Linked DNA regions of Lacibacter sediminis. The protein of the gene in region 2 interacts with the protein of the main gene of each other region in a pairwise test. Links are inferred from orthologs where the notes say so. Each region holds a gene or a part of one and is shown on either strand. Other genes may lie near its edges.

Region 1 (12,154 bases), 3.3 Mb from region 2 along the record:
AGAGTTTAAACTGTTTGATTACTTTCTGCACTGTTGCTTTGGTTGTATTTAATTCTTCCTGCTGTTGTAAGATGAATGAATTTTCTTTCAGCTTTCCCGTTACTCCTTCCATCTCTGCTTCTGTTTCATAAACCATCTTACGGAATGGATTGGTATAATCTTTTGCTCTTGATGATGCAATGCCATCAACCATCCATGTTTTTGTGTAAAGATAATTTTGCAGGAGATCTTTCAAATTGCTTTTATCCAGTTTCGACAAACCTGTTACTTCATAAAAAGCAGAAAGCGCATGTGTTAATTTTTGGTGTGGATATTGTTGAGCCTGTGTTCTGTAAAACGCATGCACGGTATCCCAATTTTTAATTTTACCTGTGCTGATGCGTTGCTTTAATTTATCTAATTCAGCAGCTGGTATCAGTTGACCACCTACATTTACCCATGCAGCTCGTTTTTGTTTTTTAGGAAGCTTCCCAAACAGATCGTCAGTTGATTTTAATTTATTGGTTGCAATAAATTGCAGCACTTGTTCGGCAGCATAATAATCAACCAGTTCTTTGAACAGGATATAACTTTTCTTCACCTTCAGCAATAGCACTTTACGTTTGCTGTTTTCAAAGCCATCTGCTGTTATTTCTAAATCATCAGGAACTTCATTATTCAACAATGCTTTTTTACCAGCCTTAATATAGTCGGCGTCTATAAGTTTTTTGTCTTTGCTTAGTTTCAGTAATGCCTTACCTGTATATTTTTCGAGAAGTTCTAAACTATTAATGACTTCGTTGATACTGTCCGGTGCAAGAAAATCATACTCGAGGTATTGAGTTTTGTCAATGCGTTGATCACGGTCAATATATTTCCAGGCATTGCGGGCAAGCGCATACATGTTGTACATAAACCAATAGCCCGGCATTACCAGCAACTGATCATGTGCAGTATCGGTACTTACCAATGAAAAAGGAAGAGGGATATCCAGTTCGGCAGGATAATCACCTTTTGCCAGTAATGTATAAGAAGCAAATCTTGTATTGTGTTTAACACTTACACATAAGCCAGGCCAAAAACCACGACCGGCGATCAGTTCACCATCAGCACTACGGCTGTTGTGATTACTTCCTAATGTTGCACCGGCTGCAATATTGCTTTGCCCCATCACCGTTGCTGCACATAAGAACGAATTGTTATGATGTTGTTCATGCGCAGGAAAGATGAGTGAGTTCAATACTTCACAACAGGAGATGGTAGCATTATTGCCAAGATAAGAGTTGATAAGCCGTGCACCATATTTCAACTGTGAATGTGATGCCATGTAAAAGCGCACAGCTTTTACTCCATAGAAAGCACGGCAGCCCTCGCTCATAATACCGTTTACCAGTTCGCAACCTTCACCAACCTGTGAGCTTGCTTCTGCCGATGAGTTAATGGTGAGGTTCTTTAATTTATTTGCTCCTTTTAGGTAAGCATCGCTGCCGATCCATACATCTTTAATGATCGAACAGCTTTTAATAACGGTACGGTCACCCACCTTACCATAATAACCACGCAGTTTATCAAACTTCAGTTCAGTAAATTCTTTGAACTTTTGTTGCAATGCATCATTGTCTCTGTTGCGACTCCATAACCATGCATCGCCGGGTAACATCCCATTGAACGGAATAATTTTTCGTCCTGCATTTTCATTACACACTTCCATCCAGATGCGGATTCGTTCTTCCTCACCTTGTTTTAAAATACCATTGCCAAATTTTGCATAGTTGGTGGTACCCATTTCATGCACATTGGTGATGACCACTTCATTGCCGATTATGTAGTGGGAGAGATAATGAACACTATCGATCACAACATTATCACCCAAGTCGCAACTGATGATGGTACTGTTGTATAACCCAACCTGTAATTTAATTGAATGAAATTCTAAATAGTAAGGTTCCAGTTTTCCTATACGCACTAACCCGAAAAACTTACAATTCTTTACCAGCTCGGGATTGAAAGCGTCTGACACAAGAATATTATTCCAGTTGTCGGATGCATTTCTGTTACGGACCAACACTTCAATTTCCAATGCAGTCAACTTCCGGTAATTGATGCCGCTGCGGTTCTGTTTATTGCGGAGATAGTACTCATCTTTTCCTTTTGGAAGATAAGCAGCCGGTATAAAGTTGTAACCAATATCGGAGATCGGTTGTTTGCTGATAGGATTCATGCAGGGTTTATGATTTGTAGTTTTTAGTTTGTGGTTATTTAATTTCAGTTCGTCTGAATAAATGCAGTTTGAAGCAAGAGTGTAGTCAACAAGCTGGCAACTAAAAACTACAAACCATAAACTTCAAACTTAAAACTATTCTACAGTTACACTCTTTGCTAAGTTTCTGGGTTTATCTACATCTAAACCTTTTGCCACGCCAATGTAATAGGACAGGAGTTGCAACGGAATAACGCTCAACATCGGCGCAACAATTTCATCTGCTTCCGGTACAAACATGATGTCATTACTCATGGTGGGAATGGTTTCATCATTCTCTGTGATCACAGCGATCACTTGTCCTTTTCTTGCTTTGATCTCCTGGATATTGCTCACAATTTTATCGTAGTAAGCATCTTTTGTTGCAACAAACACAACAGGTAATTTTTCATCAACCAATGCAATAGGTCCATGTTTCATTTCTGCGGCAGGATAACCTTCGGCATGGATGTATGAAATTTCTTTCAGCTTCAATGCGCCTTCCAATGCCACAGGGAAATTATATCCACGACCCAGATAAAGAAAATCACCGGCATCTTTGTATTTCAATCCAATTGCTTTTACATTCTCAGCATCTTCGAGCAAGAGCTTTACTTTATCCGGAATTTCATGCAGTTCATTGAGCAAATGCATATAACGGTCATGGGTGATCGTTCCTTTCTCCAATGCGATCTTCAACGCCACCATTGTTAACACAGCTAACTGTGCTGTGAATGCCTTTGTACTTGCTACACCAATTTCAGGTCCGGCATGTGTGTAAGCGCCTGCATGCGATAAACGTGCAATGGAACTGCCCACCACATTCACTACACCAAAAATAAATGCACCTTGTTCTTTTGCTTTATCAATGGCAACAATGGTATCGGCGGTTTCACCACTTTGTGAGATGGCAATGATCACATCGCCTTTGTTAATAACAGGATTGCGGTAACGGAACTCCGATGCATATTCAACTTCAACAGGAATACGACAGAGCTCTTCAAAAACATATTCTGCAACAAGACCTGCATGCCAACTGGTGCCGCAGGCGATCATCACAATACGTTGTGCATTTTTCAGTTGCTCTATATTGTTCTGTACGCCTGCCATGGTAATCGTTCCTGCAACAGGATCTAAGCGGCCACGTAAGCAATCATAAATGGTATGTGGTTGTTCATTGATCTCTTTGATCATGAAATGATCGTAACCGCCTTTTTCAATAGCGGCAAGTTCAAGATCAAGTTTCTGAACATAAGGCGTTATTTTTTCGTTGCCGAGATTTTTTAAGATCAACTCATCGGCTTTTACAATCGCCAGTTCGTAATCATTTACGTACACCACTTCTTTGGTGTATTCAATTATAGGCGATGCATCACTGGCAAGAAAATGTTCGTTCTTACCAATACCAATTACCAGCGGACTTCCTTTGCGTGCTGCAATAATTGTATCAGGCGTGTCTTCATCGATCAACAAAATAACATAAGCACCAACCACACGCTTTAATGCAATGCGCACTGCTTCCTCAAGTGAGCATTCATTGTTGGTTTTAATATCTCCAATAAAGTTGAGGAGTACTTCTGTATCCGTATCACTCTTAAACGTGTAGCCTTTTTTCAGCAACTCATTTTTGATGGATACATAGTTTTCAATGATGCCGTTATGGATCATCGCCAGCTTGCCGTTATTGGAAACATGCGGATGTGCATTACGGTCGCTTGGCTCACCATGCGTGGCCCAACGAGTATGACCAATACCAATGTTTGATTGAATGTCTTTGCCAATTACTTCTTCTTCGAGCTGGGCAACTTTACCTTTTTTCTTGTACACTTTCATGCCGTGGTTGAGCAGCGCCACACCGGCACTGTCGTATCCACGGTATTCAAGTCGTTTGAGTCCTTTTAAAACAACGGGATAGGCCTCCCTTGACCCTATATAGCCAACGATTCCACACATGATAATCAGTAGTTTGTTTACCTTACAAAGATGCAGAAATATGATTAAGTGTTCAGCGGAAATATTATCTGCCCAAGAGTTTATACACAGGTGCAGCTTTTTAAAGCTTTCACATTTCTTTATTAATCAGAATAGCGGTTACAGCATCTATTGAATGAGAGTTTGGTAACAATTGAGGCGATTGGTTGATCTACACAAAAGAAAGGATCATGAATAACTTAATTCACATTGCCGCTACGCTCGACCAGCCCGATCTGCTGGAAAACATGATTGAACAGTTGGCTTACCGTCGCTATGATCTCGGTTTTGGCCACCAGAAGGTACCTGTTGACAGCGAAGCGTTAGAAACATCATCATCTTCCATTTACTTAAGTGGAACTGTTGCCTTGACAGAAGGCGTTGAACAATTGAACATTCCGTTTATTACAAACTTTCTGTTCACTTGTGTAAAAGGAGCCGATGGTATTTACAAACTTACCTGGAGCACTTCATTATCATAAAGGGAACTTACGTGATACTACTATTGATTGCAGGTCTATGAAATTCATTTTTTCCTTTTTAAAGGACAGCGTGTATAAAAAAATCCCCGTAGCTGGTGCTGCGGGGATTTTTTTAATTATTCTTTTTCCTGAAAGGCCACCATTTCTTTTTGGTGCTGTCTTTCTTTGGATCGGTTGCGGTAGGTTTTGTTTGATCTTTTTTCTGCTCAGGATTTTTATCCGCTTGTTTTTTTGCTTCCTGCAATACTTTTTGCTCTTCGCTGATCTGCGATTCAGGACCAAGCGTTGGATCAGGTGTTAATTGCAGATCATTGTAATCAGAAGAAGTGCCGTTACCTGCATCCGGATTTTCTGCATCGGGTTCATTACTGTACCTGTCTGCAAAGTTTTCGTAATCCATAAAGGTTTCCATCTTCATACTTTCAGGCTGCACAAACTTGGCTTGATTTGAAATCGCCAGTGTTTTATCGTTAAATACTTTTTCAAAGAAATAGCCCCATATTGGCAGTGCAGTGCGGTTACCTTCACCCACCATTTTCAGGAAAGGATCATCACAACCAACCCATCCACCTGCTAATAACTGTGGGTTGAAACCAATAAACCAGGTATCGGTGTTTCCGTTAGTAGTTCCTGTTTTACCGGCAATCTCACCTGTTAAACCCATACCACGTAAACGCCTTCCGGTACCAATATCTACCACACCCTGCATCATCTTCACCATCGTGTAAGCAGCAGCTTCACTCATTACCACTTTTTGTTCAGGTGCATATGTTTGAAGAATATTTCCATTACGATCTTCAATGCGTGTAATAAAAATCGGTTGTGTGCTCATGCCGTTTGTTGGAAACATCGTATAGCTCTGCAGCATTTCATATACACTGATATCTGCACTACCTAATGCGATTGATGGGTAAGGAGGCATTTCACTTTTTATACCGGTGCTCTGTGCAAAATTGATGACACTCTTAACACCAAACTGATTCATTAAATAAGCGGCACCGGGGTTTTTAGAAAAAGCAAGACAAATAGCCATTGGGCCACCGCCACCTGTGATCATTTTACCACCTAAATTGATGGGGCCACTCGGCAACGGAGTTTCAGGTGTGTAACCATTCTCAACTGCATAGGCATAAAGAATAGGTTTAAAAGTTGAACCAACCTGTCGTTTGGTGTTCATGTTTACGTGGTCGAACTTGAAGTTCTTAAAGTTCACACCACCAACCCATGCCTTTACTTCACCGGTAAAAGGATCCATTACCATAAAACCTGTTTGAATGATCATCTTGTGATAACGTACAGAATCATATGGCGACATAATGGTGTCTGTTTCACGCTTGGCATTCCAGGCAAACACTTTCATTTTTGTTTTTGTCTTGAACACTTTGCGAATTTCTGCTTCATCTATTCCTGCAGCTTCCATCTTTTTCCAGCGGTCGCTGTCTTTCATGCCACGCTCAAGAATATTTTCATGACCCTTCCAGATGCTGTTATCTTTTACCCACGGTAGGGTCCAGTAATTTTTTTGCAATGCACTCATGTGCTTCGATACAGCTTCTTCAGCATACAACTGCATACGGGGATTGATGGTTGTATAAATTTTCAAACCATCTCTGTAAATATTATAACTCTCACCATTTGGTTTTTTATTTTCTTTTGCCCATTTCTTCATCTGATCACGCAACACATCACGGAAATAAGGCGCAAGACCCGCACTTTCATCCAATTTTTTATACTTGAGGTTGATGGGTTTACTTTTTAATTTTTCACCTTCAGGAGCGCTCACAAAGTTGTTACGCACCATATCATTGATCACCGCATTTCTTTTTTGCATTGCCCGTGGCGGAAACAAACGTGGATTATATGCATAAGGTGCATTTACCATACCGATCAACAATGCAGCTTCATCAACTGTAACCAAGGAAGGTTCTTTCTGAAAAAATGTTTTGGAAGCATTACGGATGCCAAACACGTTATCGCTGTATTCAACCGTGTTGAGATACAAAGCAACAATTTCGTCTTTGGTGAAGTTGCGCTCCAGTTTTACAGCAATGATCCATTCCTGTATTTTTTGAAATACTCGGCGGAACTTATTTTTTGCACGCTCACGGAAAAGATTCAATGCTAATTGCTGAGTAATGGTACTGCCACCACCATCGCTGCCAAGTTTTGCAATGGCACGGGCAAGGGCACGACCATCAATACCGGAGTGTTCATAAAAACGCTCATCTTCTGCAGCGATTAACGCATTCACGATATTTTTTGAAATGTCTTTGTATTCAACGTTGGTACGGTCTTCCAGGTAAAATTTACCCATCATTGTACCGTCGGATGCAATGACCTCACTGGCAAGAGAGGCAGATGGATTTTCCAGTTCTTCGAGGGAAGGCATTTTGCCGAGCAGACCGAAATTAGCACCGATCACCAGCAGGATAAACAACCCCATACCGATGAAAAAGGCACGCCATAAATACTTGATTGGTTTACGCATAAGATGAGTATGTGAGATGCGATTATAAGCAAATTCAATACCAGACAAATCTAAAACAATTCAGGGAGGCAACAGGAAGAAGAATTCCTAAAATTTATCCTTGATGTACTGACGTAAAAAGGTCTTGTATTCTTCCAGATTCTTCCTGGTTTTTAACATTTCCAGGTTGCGATCGGAGATAATGACAAAATTGTATTTGAGTTCAGGTAACCATGGAACGATCTGGCGGGCATTCTTTTTCCATTCTTCCATGTACCCGAGTGCGGTAGTTACGTCGGAAAACAGCCCCATTTCCATCCAGGTATTGTCTTTGTCGCCTTCATAAATCTTGAGTGGAATATTCTGACCACCAAAGGAAGACGAGTTATATCGCTGATATGCGGTTCTTGCTTCTGTTAAATAAACCGGATCTACTTCATCAAAATACATGAGCACAGTATAAGGATCGGTGGCATTGTAAACATAAGCCATTTCAATCTTCCCTTCTTTCAACGGCTTGATGGTTGTTGTATCCATGCCCGGTTTATTGCCAATGATCGGTTTGCCTGCGTTGTTACGATCGGTTTTATTTACATCCGTTTTTTCAATTGGTGCAACAGGTCTTTGTATGTTGGTATTGTTCTGACCGGGTAAATTGATCGGTTTTATTTGATTGGTTGAATCTTTCTTTATTTCCTGCACCACCTTGTTCACCTTTGAACCTTCATCGAAAGGTATCACCACACTATCTTCTGTTTGACGAACGATATTGGTGCGGGTGAGATAATCTTCAATTTCTGCACGACGGCTCACGACATCTTTCATCACTGCTGCTTTCTCTGCCATTGGCGTGCCGGGGAAATTGCGTTCAAGATTGGTTAACGTAACAATGGCTACACTGTCATTTTTTTGTTTGATGTGATAGAGCGATTCGATGTATAACAACTGCGGCGTCCAGTAAGAACTTCCGTATAATGAATCAGCCAGTTTTTTCTCCTGTTGTGCTTCGTCAAATTTTCCGGTGATAAACAGGTTATAAATATTTTCGTAAGCGATCGTTTTTGCATCTTTCGAAACAACAACAGGGTTCTTTGATGCATTTATTTTCTGCACCAGATCACCATTCGGATATTTTTTATTCAACTCATTTTGAAAAAACGCAGCCTTCTCTTTATCGCCAATTTTAGTGTAGCAGTAATATAATTCAAACAACACATCCTGCTCCCGTTCATAATTACCAAAGCGTTTCCATATTTCTTCAAATACAAGTGCAGCCTGTTCGTAATCTTCGAGTTGATTTTTGTAGATCTGACCCTGCTCAAATAATGATTCAGCAATTTTTTTGTTTGATGCGAGTAATTTTTCTTCTGTAAGAGGTAAGCGGCTTTTCAAACCTTCTGCTGTTAACTCTTCTGCGGGAATTTTATCAGCTTCAATACTTACTTCTTCTCCTGCACTATGATCGTATTGTGGTGCCTGTTGTTCAGGTTTAGCAGCATCAACTGCAGCTTGCCTGCGCCAGTTATCTACGTTAGGTCTTGTGCCCCATTTCGATTTGAACTCGCTGAAGCCTCTCGACTTTTGTGCAGCATTATAAAAATACCAACTATTGCCACTGCCTGCATTGGTGAAAAGAGGAGTGTTATCCTGTGTGCCATTGTTGACCGCTAATGTTGGTGTGTAAGCTGCTTCTTCTTTTAAACCACGTTGCCTGCGGAGCTTACGTGCAAGTGATTTCAGGTAAGCATCCATCTCTTTTTCAGGCATCTTGGCAACAGCCTGCAAACTGTCTTGTTGTTTTACAATGCTGATAAGATTCACCAACTGCTTCAGCATTTGCTGTTTGATTTGTAGCTGTGCGGCAATATCTGCAAGAGCAGGGTCCTGCATGTTTACACTATCAAGTGAGTTGGAGGCAAGTGTATAATCTCTGCGGGCATAAGCCAGGTCAGAAAGTTTTACAAATGCTTTATTTTTTGTAGATGGATTTTCAGGCATATAAGAAACACTACGTTTCAGCAATGTCATTGCCTGCGTAGTATCGCCTTTTTCCAAAGCCATACCTGCAGCTGCATAGAACAATACATCTTCATAGCCATCAAAACGTTCTTTCTTTGAAAGCTTCAACAGATCAGCCAGTGTTTCCGTAACTGCATCGCCACCTTCTTTCTTCACTAACTGTGCTTCATAAATACGTGCATGGATGTAAAGCACCGGATCGGTAGTATGTGATTTGGCTTTGTTGAAATAAGCGGAAGCTAGCTCAGTTTGATTTGTTTTTGCATATAGCTGGGCAAGTAAATATTCCCAACGAGCCAACTCCGTTTTATCAGCTGCTTCACTTAAGGCGTCTTTTAAATAGAAAGCAGTACTGTCCCATTGTTCCTGTTTATAAAAAGTGTAAGCCTGCACTTCATTTAATTTGCCATGCAGACGTTTAGGGAACGTTGGATCTTTGCGTAATAAGTTAACGAGGCTATATGCTTCAGCATATAAGCTATCTTCTGCATAAGTTCTAGTGAGCCAGATGAGTGCATCGTTACGACTGGGCTGATGCGAAAATGCTTTGTGCATCAGATCGGTCTTTTCTTTGGTTGCAATGTTCAGATCACCTTTTGTGGAGCGGTCGTTCGATCCAACAACAATAATGTATTCATCTTTTCCCTTTGGAAAGAAGTTGTAATTGATAAACTGGAAAATGCGGTAAGCCGAATCGTATTTCTGCCAATAAAAATAACTCTGCCCGATGAGCAGGTACATGTTATCGATATAATTATTCCGCAAGTCGTGCAGTACAATACCTGCAGTAGCTTTAAAGATCACCGAATCAAGTTCAAGCGAATCAGCGGCGGTACGATCGGTTGAATAATTATAAAAGGAAAGGAGTTGCGTGTAATCATCCTGGTGACCCAGTTTTGCTTTTTCAACGATGGCGTTGATCTTGGTAGTGGCATTGTAATGAAAGTTATAATGCGTAACCATGCTTTGGTAAATACGGCGGGGCAGGGTAAATTTCTTATCGTCTGTTTTTTCCGAACCCAGTGTTTTATTCTCGTATTTTTTCGGTTTTACCAGTGGTAAGGTAAAATCGGGTTGTGCCGATGCAGAAAAGCAGCCCAGCAGGAGAACGATCAGGATGAGATTCAATTTAGGTACAATAATTGGCTGCATGCAGGCGTTGGGTCGTTTTTCTTAATTAACTCAATACGACCAAAAATATTTTAATTCACGGTAAAATCAGGAAGAATTTCTTTATTTCCACCTGTTAAACAGTAAATTTAGTCCTCATTTACAGTATGGCAAAACGAATTGACGCAGAAAGTACACTGAAGCGCTTGCGCAACCGCTACCGTTTGGTGGTGATGAACGATGATACCTATGAAGAAGTGGTAACATTTAAATTATCCAGATTGAGCGTTTATGTTACTCTTAGCACCATTTTTGTATTATTGGTGGGGCTCACAGTAGCGCTGATCACATTTACCAACCTGAAATATTATTTACCGGGCTATGGTTCACAAAGTCAGCGTAAAGAACTGATCTTCTATAAAACGAAGATCGATTCGCTGGAAAGATCGATGTTATATAAAGACCAGTATCTTGATAATCTGAAAAAGGTATTATCGGGTGATGTAAAAACCAATGTGTTGGATACAAATACCCTGAAGATGCCTGAAGTAGAACGTTCGACACAATAAAAACCACTGCATATGTTCAACAGTAAATCCAGTTCCCAGGAAAAAGATTCCTCAACAGGTTTGGCAACCATCGTTGCCTCAGGTACCGAAATCAAAGGAAATATTGAAAGCAAGGGCGACATCCGGGTGGATGGCACGCTTCATGGTAACCTCACCACTTCCTCAAAAGTGCTGGTTGGTCCATCGGGTAAAATTTATGGTGATGTGGTTGCCCAACAGGCCGATGTGCTGGGGCAGATCAACGGCACCATTAAAGTAACCGAATTGCTTTACCTTAAAGGCAGTTGCCAGATCAACGGTAATATTTATGCCGGTCAGCTGCAGGTTGATGCTACTGCTTCGTTCAATGGCGAATGTCATATGGGCGCTGCTGCTGTATCAAATGCACCATTGGCCAGTGTGCTGGAGATCAGCAAAGAGTCTTTAAATGCCGCAGCCAACGACCAATAAACAAAACAGGGAAACAAAAACAAATAAGCAATACCTGATGCAGTATGCCAGCCTGGCTACGCAACTGCTCGTGGCATTGGGCTTAGCTGTATTTTTGGGGCTGAAAACGGATGGCTGGTTACAACTCAACTTTCCTTTACTGGGATGGCTGTTGCCATTGGTTGTTTTAATGGCCATGTTTTACCGCATACTCAAAGACACATCTAAGAAACCATAAAGAAAGATGAAGAAAGAAACACGTCAGCTTTTTGTTCCCATTGTTATCCTGTTTATAGTTTTGAATGCGTTGTTTATTACCGGTAAAAGCTGGCTTAATAAATATGGCATGAGCAAGGATGTACTGATCATCGGTAACCTTATCCTTTTTGCCGTAACCATTGCTTCACTTTATTTTCATGTAAAAGGTTTTTTGCATAAAAACATCCAGGTGTTTTTCAGAAGTGTGTATGGTGCACTCATGATCAAGATGTTTGTTTGTGCGGCAGCAGTGATCGTTTATGCAATGGCAGCAAAACCAAACATCAACAAACCTGCCTTGTACATCTGTATGGCATTGTATTTTGTTTATTCATTTATGGAAGTGCGGATGGTGTTTCGCCTGTTGAAGCAGAAGAAAAATAATGAGTAAGAAGGAAGTTCCATTACATGCATTGGCTGCTTATTTGCCCGAAGGTTCGGTTGAACCTGTTTTGCAGTATCTCCACGAATACAAGATTCATTTAACCATTACCAGGGAACGTAACAGTATACTTGGTGATTACCGCCATGCCATCAACCAAAAGAATCACCGCATTAGTGTAAACGGTAATCTCAACAAATATTCATTCCTTGTAACGCTGCTGCACGAGATAGCGCATTTACTTGCATT
Region 2 (12,125 bases):
AAAAGTTGTTTCCATCTTCAGTCGCAAATTGATCATCCGTTATGCAGCAGCAGCTGTTGTGTTCACAATGATTGCCTTTGGAATTAATATGATGATGAAACAATCATTGGACAGTACGCCATTTGATATGGCACATGTTGATCCAATCAAAACACAAAAGCAATTCAATAATGAATTGGCAGCATTAAGTGATGATGCAATTGTAAGTTACCTGCAACTAACAGCCGATTCAAAAGATGTTGACAAGATCAATGAATCAATAGACCACAGCAAGTTACCCGAGGAAACGGATTATATGGATGAAGAGTTTCTTGAATCATTCATGAAAGAACTTGAAAAAACAACTACCACTACTAACACACAAATAAACTAAAAACACCGGAGGATAGTATCATGAAAAAGATAATGACAATGATGTTGGTTCTTGCATTCAACCTTACAGGTTATGTATATGCACAGGATCAACCTGACCCCAAGGATCATGAAAAGATTAAAGCACTTGAAATTGCATTTATCAGTCGTAAGCTCAATTTAACTTCTGATGAAGCGCAACGTTTCTGGCCGGTTTACAATGAGTATAAACGTGATGTAAACCAGGTTATGCTTACACAGCGAAACAATCCAAACAAAGATGTGGTGGATGATGAACAAAGGATATTAGATGTAAGAAAAAAGTATCGTGATCGTTTTGTTGGTGTAATAGGACAGCCCAGAATGAATAAATTCTTTCAGGCTGAACGTGAGTTTCGTGGAGTATTATTGAATCAGTTAAAGAACCGCCCAAATAAGCCAATGTTGCAACGTCAAAAGAGAAATTAATTTGGAATTTTTGGTTCTTATGTTATAAATTTGCGAATAGGTGTTTTTCATAGGTTAGCAACGGCCGACTCTTTTCAGGGTTGGCCTATTTTTTTGCCCTGAAACCCGCTACAGCACTGCATTTCAGCAATTCAATAGATACAATAATACGTTACTCATCAAGAGTTTTGCAAACAGCAATTCAGTGAAAAAAAACCGTTTTATGCTGACTTTAAAGAAAATAATATATGTAGAAGAGATGCCGTCTTACTTCAATAAAACAGTCTTCATTAAAAACTAAAGACAGGTGTTTTCAGATCATGATAGAATAAAAACTTCCAGTTTTCTTTCTGTCCCTGCGCCCACCACTTCACACGCAGATCAGCAGCAAGCTTTCCATCGAAATCATATTTGGTTACAAACTTTGTTTTCATCTGGAACAACTGCGGCGCTACATCGCCACCAAAGAAAACGGTTTCGTTGTTTTCTTTTATCCAGAATGCCTGGTGCCATGGACTATGTCCACCTGTCCATTCGTAATGAATATAATCATCAATAACACCTGAGCTTTCAACAAGCTGCAAGTGATCTGATTCGGGCAATATACTTACATCATCAATTGCATACGACTTTGATAATTTGCTTACAGCAATTTCAAGCTCTTGCTTATTTACAATGTACGTTGCGTTTGGGAAACTGATAAACCGTTGTTGCAATACAGCATCTTCTTTACTCACACCACCGGCATGATCTCTGTGCAAATGACTCATCAATACCTTTGTTACTTCCATTGGATTGATACCTGCCTGCATAAGGTTATGATGTATCTGTAATGTGCCGTCAGGCATTGTAAAGCCGAGCCCTGTATCAAGTAACAAAATATCTTTTTCGGTGATCACAACAAATGGTTGCACTTCAACCAACAAACTACCTGCGGGGCGATCTTTTATATTATCTTTCTCAGGATCGAAAGGAACAAATTTCTTGGAACCATCTACTGTAAAACTACCTTCTGAAAGTGGAATTATTCTCATGTGCCTGTATTATTTAACTGCAACTGCTGTTGCCTGGATTCAATTAAGAAGTTGCAAAGATACAGGCAGGAAGTTTAATCAATTCATCACCAGTTTTGGAGCACCGATCATTGTATCAAATATGAAGAGTTCATCAAGCTCATAAGTGATAAACTTACGGATTGGAAATTTATCGATCATTGCTGCCGCTTCCATTTCAGAGTCAGCATTCAATACCACCCAGCCTTTGGTTCGTAATCCATTTACGGAATAAGTGATGATCACTTCTTCACGCATTAAATCATTGATATGTTGCCGATGGCTTGGTATGATTGCCCAAAAATCATCTTCCAGTAAATCGGGGAGGTAAAATGTGCAGAGATATTTTTTCATACACGATCGATTTAACATGATTAATAAGAGAACAGCAGACAAACGTTGATCTGATTATCGAAGCACCATACTACGGTCGGCATCAAGGCGCAGCATAATAAAGATCAGAATGGTGAATGTAACAAGTGAAGATCCACCATAGCTTAGTAAAGGTAGTGTAATCCCGATTACGGGCATTAAACCAATTGTCATGCTGATATTGATCATTACATGAAAGAGAAGAATAGCCGCCACGCTGTAACAATACACCCTTGAGAATGTACTTCGTTGTCGTTCAGCAAGTGTGATGATGCGATAAAGCATAAAGAAATACAAACCCAGCAGCAAAGCACTTCCCCAAAAACCAAAACTTTCAGCAATGGCGGTAAAAATAAAATCGGTGTGTTGTTCCGGAACAAAATCGCCTTGCGTGGTAACTCCTTTCAAAAATCCTTTACCAGCTAATCCACCGGAACCAATTGCGATCTTCGATTGCTTTACGTTATAGGTATAATCCCGTTTTTTTCCACTCGCCTGTTCCTTTTCAAATTGTGCAATTCGTTCAGGTGACCTGGGAATATAACTCTTACCAAACATATTTAACACACGTGCAGCCTGGTAAGGTTTCATGATCTTATCAAACACAACGATGTTCACAAACATATGAAAGCCCAGCAGCACAAGATAAATGATGATCATGGCGAGCAATAAAAACAGGTTGCGTTTAAACTGCCGCCAGAAATAATAAATGATGATCAATGCAATAATGCCCAACGCAATTGCATAAACCAAAAACGATAATACAATTGAGGAGATAAACAATACCACGAAGGAAAAACCTACGATCAGATACATGGCTGGTAACCCCTCTCTGTACATCACCAAAAAGAAAGAGAAATAAACCAATGCAAGACCGGTTTCTTTTTGTGCAATGGATAATAATGCCGGGCCCAACGTTAATGCAAATGCAATGAGATGCGACCGGAGGTTATTGAATTCCGTTTCCTGCCTGCTTAAATATTTTGCCAATGCCAATGCAGTAAACACTTTACATAATTCAGCAGGTTGCAGATTAAATCCACCACCTAATGCGATCCATGATTTTGAACCACTGATATCTTTACCGATCACAAACGTTAACAGCATCAGTAAGATACCGGCCATGTACAAAAGATTGGCAATAGTGGTAAAGAACTTACTATCAGTTAATAAAATAAATACACCCACCAATGAACTGATGCCAATGAACAACACCTGACGTGAATAGTTTTTCTTTAATTCCAGTAATGACTGAACAAACGAATCACCCATTCGAAACTCAACTGAAAAAATAGCAATAAAACCTACCAGCACTAAGGCATAATACAACAATACTGTTGTAGCATCAACTCCCTTTCCTATGCTTGCCTGTTTTTCCATCAGCTGTTACGTTGCTTTGCTTCTTTAAGTGATTGTAATTTATGGGTTGGTATAATAGCCATTAACCTATGTTGCTGTTCTTGATCTTTTGCCGGTTGTTTGTTTGGCATCGTCGGCAGATGTTTTAATTGACCAATTGCAGTTGAATCAATCCGCATGCGTCTTTCTTTTACACGTTGTGCAGAATCTCTCAACTGTTTGATCGAATCTCTTCTAAACAATTCATACCTGATCTTCGCCGGTGTAATAACAACGTTGCTGATGCGTTCGATCTCAGCTTTGCGTTTATCACCCGCAATAGAATCGGTCAGGAATTTCTCCATCAGTAATGATGCAATAGGTGCTGCCCATGTTGAACCAAAACCTGCATTTTCCACCACCACGCAAATAGCGATCTGTGGATTATCTTTTGGTGCAAAGGCTACAAAGAAAGAATGGTTCTGTTGTTTCTTTCCTCTGAAATAGTTTTCTACTGTACCTGTTTTCGCACACACAGAGTAACCTTCAATAGCAGCATTTCGTGCAGTACCATTTGTTACCACCATTTCCATCCCGTCAATTACTGCCTGGTAATAATCATTAGGGATATGAAGCGGTGAAATTTTCTGACGATACTTATTCAGCAATGTATCTTCTGCTGTTTCTCCATCAATATTCTTTACAAAGTGAGGCGTGTAATACCAACCTCTGTTTGCAATTAAACACATGGCATTAGCCATTTGCATTGGAGTGGCTTGAATTTCCCCTTGTCCGATACCAAGCGATGCAATGGTGCAACTGCTCCATCCTCCTTTGCGAAATACTTTATTGTATCGTGCAGTATCGGGAATATAGCCTGCATACTCCCCGGGAAGATCGATACCCAAACGATGCCCCAAACCAAAACCCGACATATATTCTTTCCACTTCATCAACCCACCTTCAATATTGCCGTACTTCTTATTATCAAGTGCCATGCGTAACACATGTGCATAATACGAGTTGCAGGAGTTGGCAATAGATAAACTGAGGTTGGCAGCATGTCCTGCATTAGTATGTGTACAGGCCGGCCTGCCGCAAGGACCATAACGGCCAAAACAGGAATAACCAAATTCAGGTGTGATCAATCCTTCATCCAATGCCACCAATGCTCCTAATGGTTTAAAGGTTGAGCCGGGAGGATACACACCTTGCATACCACGATTAAGTAATGGCGATGCAGGATCTAAAAACAAACGGCTGAAATTCTTTCTCGATTCAGAACCTGTTAATTCATTGGGATCATAAGTTGGACCTGATGTCATGGCGATAATGCCACCCGTCTTCGGTTCAATGGCAACCACGCTTCCCACTTTATCATTCATTAATTTTTCTGCCAGCTGCTGCACTTCCACATCAATATAAGTATTGAGATGGCGGCCTGCAACTGATATTGTATCAAATTCACCGTTCTCATATTTACCAATAGGCCGGTTAAAATTATCACGCAGGATGTACTGGATCCCACGTTTACCCATCAATATTTTTTCATAATAACTTTCCAGGCCACTGCGCCCGGCAAAATCACCCATCTGGTAAAAGAAGTTCGAGCGTTTCAACATCGGCGAATCAACTTCACCTACATAACCAAGAATATGAGCGGCAGCTCTGTAAGGGTAGGTACGAATGGGTCGTTCCTGTAAAAAGAAAGCCGGTTGAAAGCGGAATAAATTCTCATTTATCCTTGCATATTTTTCAGGAGAAAGCAATGGTTCAAATACGGATGGCCTGTTGCGTGAGTTCTTGATAATAGCTGTTACTACCCTTTCTTTAAACTCTGCTGTATCAATACCCAGAATGCGGCAAAGTATAATTGTATCAACTCCTTTCAATTGCGATGGTGTAACCATCAGATCGTACATGGTTGTGTTATCGAGGATCGCTTTGCCTTTACGATCGAAAATAATTCCACGGCTTGGGTAAACAATTTTGCGGAGGATGGCCTGGTCGTTCGCCAGTTTTGAATATTTGGAAGTAAACAGTTGCAATGTCATCAATCGTACAAGAATGATGGCAAACACAATTGCTATAATAATACGGATGGTGGTTTGTCGTGATTGATTAAATTCGGCCATGGCCTGTTATAAGGTTTTTCAAAATTTGCGCATCAGGTATTGGTTAAAAACTTCTGCTTTCGTATAAAGATAATTTCAATTACTGTTATCAACAACAAACTTACTACGGTAGAGCCCAAAGTTTTTAATAAAAGATATAAGATGTTGCCAAATTGAAAGGCCTGGATCGTAAATAACCAACCATGATGAAACAACGTAAGTGCGGTTACATAAGTAATGTACTGTGTAAATCCAAGGCTGGCAACAGAAGGTTCACGGTAGTTGAACTCAACACCTTGTTGCGGCACTAATAAATTAATAAGGAACGGCCGCAGGTAACCGATCAATACACAGGCAGCAGCATGTAAGCCGGGTGTTTTTGTAAAAAAATCGAGACAGATACCACAAATGAATGACACCAATAACAAAGTGCCACGGCTGATATTAAACGGCAACCAAAGAATAAAAAGAAAATAAATATAAGGTGTGATGTATTGATGCAGAGGCGGCACCTGGTTAAATACAAATACCTGCACCAAGGTGAATAAGATCAAACGGATGATATTTCGTAAGAGATTGCTCATTTCTTTTGCTTGATGCGTTTTTCCAGTTCAAGTTGCTCGGCACGTTGCAGATTAGCTACCACAAATACATTCTGTAAACTGCTGAAGTCATTTGAAGGGCGTACCTGCAAAAAATAATTGTTGGTGCTTTTTTCAAGCAACACCTTTTCAATAACACCGATCATAATGCCGGAAGGGAAATCAGAGTACTGACTTGTGATAACAGTATCGCCTTTTGCAAGCTTTACACTTTTTGGTATATCACGCAGCTGTACAATTCTCGGATCTTTGCCATCCCATTCTATGCGCCCACTCTCTCCTGTTTTCTTTAACCTTGCACTGATACGGCTTTGCTTGTTGAGCATGCTCATGGCTGTTGCAAAATTTTCTGTTACATCCAGCACCACACCTGCAACACCGCTGGCAGTGATCACAACCATACCCGGTTGCACGCCTTGTTTACTGCCACGATGAATGGTGAAATAGTTATTGGGTTGAGCTACTGAATTATTTACCACTGCGGCTTCCATATAAAGATACTTACGTAAAACACCTGTGGTATCTACAGGAATTGAATCTGTAACAACACGTTGCGTAGTATCAGGGCTTTGAAAATTTTCTGCAAGTTTGTTTTGTACTTCAGCCAGTCGTTTACGCAGTGCTTCGTTTTCTTTTTTAAGACTGAAGTAGCCGCTCACTTTGCTGTACTGTTTTTCAATACTTCCGGTTATTTCTCCGGCAGTATCCATATAAGCGGCCTGGTGAAATTTATTATACCTGAACAGCAGGGACATACTCACCACCTGTAAAAGCAGGAAAAACAATAAAACCGAAAAACGCCTGATAAAAGCAAAAAGATTCCGCACGAAAGGTGGGTTTTAATTGGTTCTTCCGTTCATCGATGTCCCAGTCAGTTGCGCATCACAAACGGATAGCGATTGTAATTTTTAAGTGCAATACCTGTGCCTCTTACCACACTCTTCAGCGGATCATCAGCAATATGAACAGGTAATTTGATTTTTTGATTCAGACGTTTGTCCAGGCCACGGAGCAAGGCGCCACCACCAGTGATATAAATACCACGACGGTAAATATCAGCGGCCAACTCAGGAGGAGTCATCTCTAATGCTTTCAGGATCGCTTCTTCAATTTTGAAAATGCTTTTGTCCAGTGCTTCAGCAATTTCCTGGTAGCTAACCATGATCTGTTTAGGAATACCTGTTACTAGGTCACGACCGTTCACCGGAATATCGTCGGGCGGGCTATCCAGTTCTTTCATAGCAGCACCAATCTGTATTTTGATCTGCTCGGCTGTGCGTTCGCCAATGAGTAAACTGTGATAGCGGCGGAGAGCTTCCATAATATCGGCAGTAAATTCATCACCGGCGATACGGATACTTTGGTCGCAAACAATACCTGCAAGAGCAATCACCGTAATACCGGTAGTACCACCACCTATATCAACGATCATATTACCAACGGGTTCTTCCACATCAATACCAATACCAAGGGCAGCTGCCATTGGTTCATGCAAAAGATATACTTCCTGTGCACCGGCTTGTTCAGCACTGTCACGCACCGCTCTTTTTTCTACTTCTGTAATGCTGGAAGGTATGCAGATCATCATCCGCCATTTTGGAGCGAACAATGGTTTTTTGGTCAATACTAATTTTATGAGCTCACGGATCATTAACTCAGCCGCATTGAAATCGGCGATTACACCGTCTTTCAATGGGCGAACCGTGCGAATGCTTTCATGGGTTTTTTCATGCATCATCAATGCCTTCTTACCCACGGCTAACACGTTCTTAGGGTTGTTCCGGTCGAGTGCTACGATGGATGGTTCATTCACCACAATTTCATCGTTATGTATAATGAGGGTATTAGCTGTACCCAGGTCCATTGCTATTTCCTGAATAAAAAAGTTGAAGAGTCCCATATTGGTTACTGGAAATTATAATTCCGATGGTTGCAAATTTGAGAGAAAAATTTGGAATAACAACGCTAAAACCGTGCCCGTAAGTGTTTTTCCTCCCGATTTTTTCAAAACAAGTTTAACCCTTGCCTGCAAAGCATTTCGTCAATACCACGAAAAACAAAAAAGACATTTCAGAAACTTCGTTTATACTTCTCAGTTAGTGCCCATGAATTCGTAGCCGATATCGCTGCGGTAATACATTTTCATGAAGCGGATGCCTTCAAGTACCTGCTTTGATCTTGCTACCGATTCAGCAACATCTTTACCGAAAGAAGTAACCGTAAGTACACGTCCTCCATTGCTCACAATTTTGTCGTCTTCTGCTATGGTGCCGGAATGAAAAATAACAGTTTCTGCAGTTGATTGATTGAGGCCGGTAATTTCATACCCTTTGATATAATCGCCTGGATACCCGCCGCTTACAGCTACCATCGTGACCGCAAAACGTGGGTCTTGTTCGATCTTTATTTGATCTACTTCCCCTTTTGCCGTTGAAACAAGCATTTCAACAAGGTCGTTCTTCAGCCTTGGGATAACCACCTCGGTTTCAGGGTCACCCATGCGGCAGTTATATTCAATGACATAAGGCTCGTTGTTTACTTTAATGAGACCGATAAACACAAAACCCTTGTACACAAATCCCTCCTCACTAAAGCCATTGATGGTTGGTTCAATGATCCTTTCCTTCACCTTTTGCATAAACACCTCATCAGCAAAAGGCACCGGACTTACTGCACCCATGCCACCCGTATTTAAACCGGTATCGTCTTCGCCAATCCGTTTGTAATCCTTTGCTTCCGGTAATATGCAATAGTTTTTGCCATCGGTCAACACAAATACGCTCACCTCAATACCATTCAAAAACTCTTCGATCACCACTTTTTTACCCGCATCACCAAATTTGTGCTGATGGATCATCATATCAAATTCAGCTACAGCTTCGAGATGATTATTGCAGATGATCACCCCCTTACCCGCAGCCAGTCCATCGGCTTTGAGCACAACGGGCAATGCATGGTTCATGAGGTATTCACGACCTTCGTCAAAATTGGTATCAGTAAATTCTTTGTAGGAAGCTGTTGGAATATTGTGGCGCTCCATGAATGCTTTGGCAAATGCCTTACTGCCTTCAAGCTGCGCTGCGTATTTTGAGGGACCGATAACACCCAACCAGCCGTCAGCAAAAGGATTGGTTTTATGTGCTTCATCAAAATGATCATACACGCCTTTCACCAGTGGATCTTCCGGACCTACAACTATCAGATGAATCTGTTTGTCACGACAGAATTGTTCCATCGCTTCAAAATCACCATCCACACGCAAAGAAATATTGGTACCACACAAAGCAGTGCCGGCGTTACCGGGAGCGATATACAATTCATCGCACAAAGGACTTTGTACAAATTTCCAGGACAGGGCATGTTCACGGCCACCAGAGCCAAGCAGTAGTATATTCATGTCGGATTTTACTTCAGGCCCGAAATTAGACCATACTGCTGCAACTTCCTAAACCTTTCGTCAAAACTGTAAGAATGCGAACAGTGATTAGCCGTTTCTATTTATTCCTTACTTTCGGCACTCCACGAATTAAAAAACTTAAACCAATTGTATGAGCGAAACAACCGCACAAAAAGGCCATCCGAAAGGCCTTTGGGTTTTATTTGGCACTGAAATGTGGGAACGATTCAACTATTATGGCATGCGTGCCGTACTGGTTTTATTCATGACCAAAGCATTGCTGTTCGATAAAGCATTTGCCTCAAACCTTTATGGAAGCTATACCAGCTTAGTTTATCTCACTCCATTGATTGGTGGTTTTATTGCCGATCGTTACTGGGGAAACCAACGCTCTATTATTGCAGGCGGTATTGTAATGGCACTGGGAGAATTTTTACTCTTCTTTTGTGGATCAACTTACGCATCATCGCCAGATCTGTCTTCTATATTATTCTTTTCGGGTCTTGGTTTAATGATTGCAGGTAATGGATTTTTCAAACCGAACATTTCTTCATTGGTTGGTCAACTGTATCCAAAAAACGACAGAAGAATTGATCCTGCTTATACCATCTTTTATATGGGCATTAATGTGGGTGGTGCAGTTGGGCCGTTTATATGCGGGTTGGTAGGTGACACCGGCGACCCTGCTGATTTTAAATGGGCATTTTTAGCGGGCGGTATTGGTATGTTGATCAGCGTAGTTGTGCAGTTGCTGTTTCATAAAAAATATGTTCTTGGTCCAGATAAACAAGTGCTTGGCTTAACGCCTGCTGGGTCGCCATCTTTATGGATCAAACCGATTGCGATCATTATTGGGTTAGCAGCGTTTTCTGCGTTAGCCATCGGCATGTTATATATAGATGCGAAAGTTGTCAGCTATCTTACCTACTTACTTGCAGGTTCTGCTATCCTGATCTTTTTTATGGTGATGACCGACAAAACGCTTAACAAATTTGAAAAGCACAGAGTCATTGTATTATTCACCGTGGTATTCTTTGTGATCTTTTTCTGGAGCGCATTTGAACAGGCCGGAGCATCACTCACCTTCTTTGCAGAAGAACAAACCCAACGTGATCTTGGATTCTACACCGTTCCTGCAAGCTGGTTCCAATCGCTTAACTCTTTATTTGTTGTGGCTTTTGCACCAGTGTTTGCCTGGTTATGGTTGAAGCTGGGGAAGAAGGATCCATCGGCCCCAACAAAAATGGCCATCGGCTTAATGCTTCTTGCAATTGGTTATTTGTGGATCGCCTTCGGTGTAAAAGATGTTGGCGCAGGTATTAAAGTAAGTATGATCTGGTTAACCGGTATGTATGCGTTGCACACATGGGGCGAATTATGTTTATCACCAATCGGCTTGTCGCTTGCAAATAAACTTGCACCATTTAAATACGCTTCGTTGCTGATGGCTGTTTGGTTTTTAGGTAACGCATTTGCGAATAAGCTTGCAGGTGTGCTTAGTGCATTATATCCTCCGAGCATTGCAGAAATCAAAAAGGCTGCTGACGTGGGTATAGATTTAGAACCCATTTTGGCAAAAACAGTTACACCTTCAGCAGAGGTAATTGCCAAGCTTAACGACGCAGGTATTCCTTATAAGTTTCAATCCATACTTGGTTATGACATTAACTCGCTTTACGATTTCTTCGTGCTGTTCGTAGTAATGGCAGGTGTTGCATCACTCATCTTGTTTGCATTAACAAAGAAGCTGCAAACAATGATGCATACAAAAGAGGCTTGATCTTAATGCAGGTGAACTATAAATAAAGAAGGCGGTCGCTTTGCAACCGCCTTCTTTATTTATCTTAAGTCTTTTTAGAATTTAAATGAGTTGAATATTTTGTTAGCAGTTGTTTCGTATGCATCACGCTCTCCTTCTTTACTTAGATAAGTGAGTACATACCCTTTACCATTACTCACACAAAATAATTGTTTGATCTGTACATCATAAGTCATTTCGCCAGGCTTGCCTTTGTATATGATCTGGTATGCACGTGACCCATTGCGGTTAAAGAACATCGATGAAACTTCACGATAACCTTTCACAAAATCTTTTACCGCATCCATGTTTGTTTTTACATAATCATCAACTGTAGTACCGGAGTTTATTTCTTCGATCTGCAGGTTCAGGTACTGGAAAAATTTATCCTCTCCATTTTCTGCCGGCGACGTTATTTTAAAAACAGCATTTTCTGATTTATCATCAAACTTCCAATCGCCGGGATAGCCAATGGTGTAGCGGCCTTTAGGATCGCTATACTTTTTCAACTCGCTACTGGTTGTAGTGGTTGTATTGGGGGAGTTTGTTGTGTTATTGTTTGGTTTATTGTTGGTGCCTGTATTCAGATCATTTACCGGAATACGTGCCGGCTGCGCCCATGCTACAGCAGAAGACACAACAAGGGCAAGGGCT

What was found.
Region 1: the proteins of mrdA (region 2) and H4075_RS16250 interact in binary tests that used the Escherichia coli proteins (3 or more experiments, as listed by UniProt). The link is inferred for Lacibacter sediminis from one-to-one orthologs.

Annotation. Positions count from the first base shown.
Region 1 is NZ_CP060007.1:3,824,229-3,836,382, reverse strand. What follows is about bases 4,472-7,496. They hold H4075_RS16250 (transglycosylase domain-containing protein), read right to left. Parts: upstream 7,160-7,496; coding sequence 4,784-7,159; downstream 4,472-4,783. Other genes in these bases: porW (type IX secretion system periplasmic lipoprotein PorW/SprE), read right to left, coding at 7,247-7,496; H4075_RS16255 (hypothetical protein), read left to right, coding at 4,472-4,671. Outside these bases: H4075_RS16265 (DUF4954 family protein), read right to left, coding at 1-2,200; glmS (glutamine--fructose-6-phosphate transaminase (isomerizing)), read right to left, coding at 2,336-4,171; more of H4075_RS16255, read left to right, coding at 4,381-4,471; more of porW, read right to left, coding at 7,497-10,309; H4075_RS16240 (hypothetical protein), read left to right, coding at 10,435-10,836; H4075_RS16235 (bactofilin family protein), read left to right, coding at 10,849-11,286; H4075_RS16230 (AtpZ/AtpI family protein), read left to right, coding at 11,264-11,503; H4075_RS16225 (hypothetical protein), read left to right, coding at 11,510-11,914; H4075_RS16220 (SprT-like domain-containing protein), read left to right, coding at 11,907-12,154. UniProt on the Escherichia coli protein: Cell wall formation. Synthesis of cross-linked peptidoglycan from the lipid intermediates.
Region 2 is NZ_CP060007.1:536,659-548,783, reverse strand. The notes cover bases 3,149-6,144. They hold mrdA (penicillin-binding protein 2), read right to left. Parts: upstream 5,696-6,144; coding sequence 3,602-5,695; downstream 3,149-3,601. Other genes in these bases: H4075_RS02535 (rod shape-determining protein MreD), read right to left, coding at 5,728-6,144; rodA (rod shape-determining protein RodA), read right to left, coding at 3,149-3,602. In the rest of the region: H4075_RS02565 (hypothetical protein), read left to right, coding at 1-373; H4075_RS02560 (hypothetical protein), read left to right, coding at 394-819; H4075_RS02555 (MBL fold metallo-hydrolase), read right to left, coding at 1,089-1,832; H4075_RS02550 (hypothetical protein), read right to left, coding at 1,911-2,204; more of rodA, read right to left, coding at 2,259-3,148; more of H4075_RS02535, read right to left, coding at 6,145-6,258; rod shape-determining protein MreC, read right to left, coding at 6,255-7,103; H4075_RS02525 (rod shape-determining protein), read right to left, coding at 7,148-8,176; purD (phosphoribosylamine--glycine ligase), read right to left, coding at 8,369-9,673; H4075_RS02515 (peptide MFS transporter), read left to right, coding at 9,825-11,453; H4075_RS02510 (PsbP-related protein), read right to left, coding at 11,528-12,125. UniProt on the Escherichia coli protein: Catalyzes cross-linking of the peptidoglycan cell wall. Responsible for the determination of the rod shape of the cell. Is probably required for lateral peptidoglycan synthesis and maintenance of the correct diameter during lateral and centripetal growth.